2 regions of the Priestia flexa genome follow, and region 1 is predicted to be linked to the other one. Evidence: riboswitches for the same ligand, from Rfam matches in the RefSeq annotation. Region 1 holds a riboswitch; the other holds the start of a gene.
What was found. Region 1 has a riboswitch for FMN ahead of LZP85_RS14500 (ECF transporter S component). Riboswitches for the same ligand answer to the same signal wherever they lie in the genome.

Region 1 (3,422 bases):
CTAATTCGAGCTACTTCTTTTAATGATTTTCCTTTTTGTAACCACTCATACGTTTTAACTGTTGAAGCTGTTAGTGGCACAGTCATATGTACGTCCTGTATAAATTGTTGAAGAACTGGAAATTCACTTCGACATTCGCTAATTTGCTCAATGATTTGATGAACGACGCTGATCATTAATAAATGAACGTAGTGTTCGTTCATCTTATAATATTCAGCAAGCTGACTTTTGGTTAAACCAATTCGCTTATATCCACTCAGATGTTGAACAAACACATCAGCGTTTTGAGAAGAACATTTCGTTAAAATACATTTTAATTCATTAAACAAGCGTTTGGCCAACTCTTCTCTTGAATACGACTGAGAAAATAAATAAGCTTTCACCCATTGAATGGTCTCAGGATCTTGGGTGATTGGCAAAAATCCCTTTTGAAAATACTGTAGATTAGAGATTGTTTGAATGAACAAGGTCAGTCTCGATAAAAATAATTGTGTGCTACTCGCAAATTGCCAACCGCTAAGCTTAGCTGGCAGAGGCCATTCACGTAATTGTTGGTGAAGTGCCTCTTCACCCTTGCTTGTTAGCATATATTTTTGATGGTCCACTTCTTTAATGAATTGATGAGAAGTAAGCTCTTTTACGTATAGAGAAAATGTTTCTTTTTTCAAGTAACTAAATGATTGAAATAAAAAAGACAAGCCAAAGATTTTACCGTCTTGAATTGTTTGCGCTGATTTTTTCCCAGCTACTATATGATAAATCCCGTAAACTGTTCGTTCACCTTTTAGTTGTTGCATACTATATAGCATAACGGTTTGAATATAGTTCACAATCGTCAACTTCCTTTCTCTTTTCATTTTACCAAAACTTTAACAGAAAGCACCTTTTTGTCATTGCACGAATTGAGATGAACGAAAAAAGTGGCACTATAAGTCATGACAAACCCTTGTCTGATAAGCATTATCAATGACTTTTCTATTGAAAAGTTTTAAAAATCGTCTTACAATGGGTAAAGAGAAATTTCACGCTTATGTTGAAAAGAGATTATATAACACGAAATTTTCGAACACTTTACAGGAGGTCTTGTTATGCCAAAATATACAATTGTTGACAAAGATACATGTATTGCATGTGGAGCATGTGGAGCAGCAGCGCCAGATATTTACGATTACGATGATGAAGGAATTGCATTCGTAACATTAGATGATAACCAAGGGATTGTGGAAGTTCCTGACGAATTAGAAGATGATATGATGGATGCATTTGAAGGTTGCCCAACAGATTCAATCCGCGTAGCAGATGAGAAGTTTGACGGCGACTCTAACAAATTTGAATAAAAAACAATAAAAGACCTGTACATCTCCATGTACAGGTCTTTTTTCTATTTAAACAGCGACTCGCTTTGTAATCCAATATTTCATTTTATTAAATAAAACAACGAAAATTAAGCCAGTAATAATTCCTTTAATCATGTTAAATGGCAGAATGCCCGTTACGACTAGCTGACGTGTTTCCTCACTTGACAGCGCCGGTGACTGTAAGAAAAGCGTATATGCAGGTAAGAATACATAGTAATTTAAAAACGCCATGCCAACTGACATCACTACTGTTCCAACTACTAAACCTGTTGTAATACCTTTTGTATTTTTAAATTTATGAAACATAAGAGAAACCGGTAAGATAAACAATAGCCCTGCTACAAAATTTGCTAATTGGCCTACAGGGACGCCTGTTGCACTTCCTTGAATGAGATAGTGCAGCAAATTTTTAATTCCTTCGACAATAAGACCTGCTACAGGACCAAAGATTAATGCAGCAAGCAGCGCCGGTACCTCACTAAAATCAATTTTTAAAAACGGTGGTATACCTGGTATTGGGAAGTTAAGCATCATTAATACATAAGACAAACCGCTTAGCATCCCTAGAATAACAAGCTTTTGTGTTTTCTTGCTATGTTCCATTTTCCTCTCTCCTTCTTGCGATCCATTCTTCCAAGAAGAAAGGTTCATTGCACATGCACTCCATAAAAAAACCTCAACAAATTTGTTGAGGGAAAATGCAGGCACATTCAATAAACGTTCAACACATTTGTTTTTGAACGTTTGAACCTCCACCTTCTCCCATCCAGACTTTACTGTCGGCTTTGGAATCACACCAAATCCTGCTCCACATTTAAAGAGCTCGCGGGCTTAAAACAATTTGTTTATCACCGCCGGTCGGGAATTACACCCTGCCCCGAAGATAGATCAATATTTAATGATGTTCACATTATATGATACCTTGAATTAAAAGTAAATCATTTGATACAAAAAATACTACAATTCCGATTTCTTTTAGTCATTATTTTTTCATGATGAAAAAACAGCGCAATAACGAAAGATTGTCAGGTATTCTTTCACCGTACTTTCTTACATATAAAACTCCAAAAAGTACGTATTAAAAATATTTTCACAAAAATAAACCCGCTAAAATACCAAGTTTTTCACTAAAAATCCGAATATTAAGCAAAAAATTAAAAATGAAAACGTTACCAATTGTGAACTTTTCTACAATCCAATTGACAGAATTTTTTTAACGTGATAAATTATCAGATATTTGAGTTGTGAAAGGGAGATGTTAATACATGTATGAAGTGTTAGTAGCTGATTCAATTAGCAATGAAGGTCTTGCTCCATTATTAGAAGCATCAAATGTTAATTTAACAAGAAAAAAAGTAACGGAAGTTGAAGATTTATTGCATACATACGATGCACTGCTTGTTCGAAGCGCAACGACTGTGACAGAAGACTTGTTAGACAAAATGAAGAATTTAAAGATTGTTGCTCGTGCAGGTGTAGGTGTCGATAACATTGATATTGAAGCATCAACTAAACGAGGCGTTGTTGTCATTAATGCCCCAAATGGAAACACTATTTCTACAGCTGAGCATACTTTTGCCATGATGGCTAGCTTAGTTCGCCATATCCCTCAAGGGAACATTTCCGTTAAGTCTCGCGAATGGAACCGATCAGCTTTTGTTGGTACGGAACTCAATCGCAAGCATTTGGGAATTGTTGGTTTTGGTCGTATCGGCTCTGAACTTGCAAAACGTGCGAAAGCCTTTAACATGACGGTACATGTATATGATCCATTTTTAACAACATCTCGTGCAGAAAAACTAGGAGTTGACCTCTTATCGTTAGATGATTTATTAGCAGTAGCTGATATTATTACTGTTCATACGCCATTAACGAAAGATACAAAAGGTTTATTGAATCGCGAGACGTTAGCCAAAACAAAGAAAGGCGTTTACTTACTAAATTGTGCACGAGGCGGTATTATTGATGAAGAAGCACTTGCACACTATTTAGAGATTGGTCACGTTCAAGGCGCTGCAATTGACGTATTTGAAGTAGAACCACCTACTGATAATCCACTTTTAA
Region 2 (3,422 bases), 1.8 Mb from region 1:
TTTATCATCAATTTTATTTGTATATCCAATCGCCTTAAAGTCACCAAAAGCAGTTGGTAATTGAATTTCTACCTCGCGCTTTACAAGCTCATCATGCTTGCGACGATATGCAATAAGATCTTTAATTGTAATCATTTTTAAGTCAAATTGCTCTGCGATCACAGCAAGGTCTGCCACGCGTGCCATAGTTCCATCTTCTTTCATGATTTCACAAATAACACCCGCTGGCTTACCTCCAGCAAGAAGTGCTAAGTCAACGGCAGCTTCTGTATGACCTGCACGTCGTAATACTCCTCCTTTTTTCGCAATTAAAGGAAATACGTGACCCGGTCTACGAAAGTCTGTAGCTTTAGCTTTATCATCAATTAATGCTTGAATGGTTGCCGAACGCTCATGAGCACTAATTCCCGTTGTTGTTGATACATGATCAACACTAACAGTAAAAGCTGTACCATGCATATCCGTATTGGTTGTTACCATAGGATTAAGCTCTAATTTAGCAGCAACTTCTTCTGTAATTGGTGTACAAATCAAACCTCGACCATGCGTTGCCATGAAGTTAACGACTTCGGGAGTAGTCGTTTCAGCTAGTGAAATAAAATCCCCTTCGTTTTCGCGGTCTTCATCATCACAAACAATAACCACTTTACCTTTTTTTAAATCATCAATCGCTTCTTCTACTGTGTGAAACATTTTTCTCACCTCTCTTTTAATTTGTAAACCCGTGCTTTTCGAGTAAACTTTGCATATTGGAAGATTTCGGTGCAGGAGCAGATGAAGGTTTCATCATCATTTCTTTAATATATTTGGCTAACATATCACATTCAATGTTAACAACATCTCCTCGTTCTTTTCTTCCAATAATTGTTTCTTTGGCAGTATGCGGAATTAAAGAAATTGTAAAAGAATGATCTGTAACATTAAATATCGTTAAGCTTGTCCCATCAACAGTAACAGAGCCCTTTAACATCATATAATGACGAAGGCTAGGGTCTACCTTAATTTCATAATATACAGCATTGCCTCTTCGCTCTTTATTCACAATTGTACCGATACCATCAACATGCCCACTCACAAAATGACCACCAAACCGTCCATTTGCGCTCATCGCACGCTCTAAATTAACCTTTGAGCCCACGGTCAATAATTGGAGCGTACTCGCTTTGATCGTTTCAGGCATCACGTCAACGGTAAATCGATTAGTTGAAAATGAAGTCACTGTCAGACACACACCATTAACTGCAATACTGTCTCCTAGAGACACATCCTGTAGGACAACACGTGCTTCAATAGTTAATACAATTGCTTCTTTTCCTTTGTTAATTTGTTTCACTTGACCAATTTCTTCAATAATTCCTGTAAACATTCTTTCACCTTCTTTCCCCATACAATGTACGCAAAAAGCCCCCTTAAACAAGTGTCCAAGGGGGTTGTTTTTAGAATCAGTGTATACAAAGCATCCACAAACAAGATAGCACTTAATAGCCATCTCACTTTGCGATATACTAAATAAGCAGTTGGATATAACGGTTTTCGAAAAAAGCCATTACGCCTATGTAATCGCTACACATCCACTGTGCTCCTGATCCTTCTCCCATCCAGACTTTTACTGTCGGCTCTAGATTTTAACTAGATCCACCGTTATCGAAAAATACGAAAACGGGTCACGGGCTTAAAGGCATTGCCTTATCACCGCCGGTTGGGACTTACACCCGACCCCGAAGGATATTTATGTCGACAATATCTGTCGAATTTGACCTTATTATAGCAAAGCTTTAAACAGTTGTCACACTTTTTAACACATTTTCACTTAACTTACAGAGTTAACTTTTTTCTTTTTTGATACAGAGCATAACTAAAAGTGCTAATCCAATATAGCCGAAAATCGGATACAGCACCTTCAACAACTCTCCATACCCAACCTGTGCAACTAGAAAACATAGCGCAAAGATAAAGGCAAAAGCTCGCTGATTTGAGATTGGCAATATGGATTGAATCTGTCTAGCAATTCCAAATACATTTCCAATTAGTGTGGTGAAAATCTCTCCAAAAACTACTAGTAAAAAGAGCCAATTAACGAAAAGGCCAATATGTTTTACTACTTCACTCATTGGAATATCTAAATGGTATGCATACGGCAAGTTTGAAAGAGCTAAATGCGTTGCCACCATCATAAATGTTAAACCAATGCCTCCTAAAACCGCACCGTTTTTAATGACTTTTCTATCTTTCACTTCGCTTCCTAAAGGAACAAGGACGGCTTGTGCTAATGCTAAATTAAGAGCCACATACAAAAAAGGACTAATCAGCCAGTTCCAATCCCTTGAAAATGAACCGTTGACACTTGTAAAAATGAAAAATCAGGAGCGTGTGGAATAAAGATTAAAATTGAAAAAGCAAGCATCATTGGCACTACAAGTGAATTAACAAATAGTAGCCCATTAATTCCTTTGGACACTGATATGTATGCTAAACCAATTGTAAGAAGCATACCCACCTGTGGCCAAAGTCCAAACTGTTCGGCTGCAATTGCTCCCGTACTCGCTAGCATAACGGATGTGACTCCAAACAAAATAATAATGGTAAATCCATTAATCAGCTTCCCCATAAATGTACCGAATAGATGCGTATTTAACGTTTGATAAGACGTTGCATCAATCGATTGTGCAATAAGCATCATTTTTGACCCTAACCAAATAAAGAACAAACCGCTAATTAAAATTCCGAATAAACCAATTGAGCCATACTGAGTAAAAAATTGAACAATTTCTTTACCCGTTGCAAACCCAGCCCCCACTACCGTACCGATATAGGTAGCAGCTACTTGTAGCGTCAGCTTCCATTTACTCAAGTTCTCCACCTCATTTTCTTGGAACTCACTATTTTTTATTCTTTATGACAACATGTCTTATCGCTCAGAAAAGCAGCTTGTACTAAACTATATGTAGAGGCAAAGTAAAAATGACGAATCTTTAAAGATGTAATCGCTTTATCTATCTGTTATAATCAAAGCGAATTTACTATCTAGTTCTTTTGAAAAGGGTGAAGGTATGCAGTACATAAAGCTAGCGGAAGATTTAAAGTTTTCAAGAATTATTCATGGGTTATGGCGTTTAGCCGATTGGAACTTATCAACAAATGATACGCAAACTCTAATTGAACAATGCTTAGATCGAGGTATTACTACATTTGACCATGCGGATATTTATGGTAACTACAGCTGTGAAAAGTTATTTGGGCAAGCGTTAGCGCAAAAGCCTTCTTTACGCGAGTCTATGCAGCTTGTTACAAAATGTGGCATTAAGCTAACGTCTGATAAATATCCAGAGCGTAAAATTAATTTTTATGATACGAGCAAAGAACATATCATCAACAGCGCCAACCAGTCATTAAAGAATTTAAATACGGACTATGTAGATGTT

Region 2: it holds a riboswitch for FMN, as region 1 does, so the genes downstream of both, ribE (riboflavin synthase) here and LZP85_RS14500 (ECF transporter S component) in region 1, are expected to answer to the same signal.

What each region holds. Positions count from the first base shown of each region.
Region 1 covers NZ_CP090431.1:2,820,561-2,823,982, forward strand. Annotated here, with positions in the region: gene LZP85_RS14490 (YpbB family protein) at 1-830, opposite strand, end outside; gene LZP85_RS14495 (ferredoxin) at 1,089-1,337, shown strand; gene LZP85_RS14500 (ECF transporter S component) at 1,386-1,961, opposite strand; FMN riboswitch at 2,109-2,247, opposite strand; gene serA (phosphoglycerate dehydrogenase) at 2,624-3,422, shown strand, end outside.
Region 2 covers NZ_CP090431.1:1,015,855-1,019,276, reverse strand. Annotated here, with positions in the region: gene LZP85_RS05135 (bifunctional 3,4-dihydroxy-2-butanone-4-phosphate synthase/GTP cyclohydrolase II) at 1-693, opposite strand, end outside; gene ribE (riboflavin synthase) at 710-1,366, opposite strand; FMN riboswitch at 1,583-1,730, opposite strand; gene LZP85_RS05125 (hypothetical protein) at 1,824-2,234, opposite strand; gene LZP85_RS05120 (hypothetical protein) at 2,306-2,851, opposite strand; gene LZP85_RS05115 (aldo/keto reductase) at 3,051-3,422, shown strand, end outside.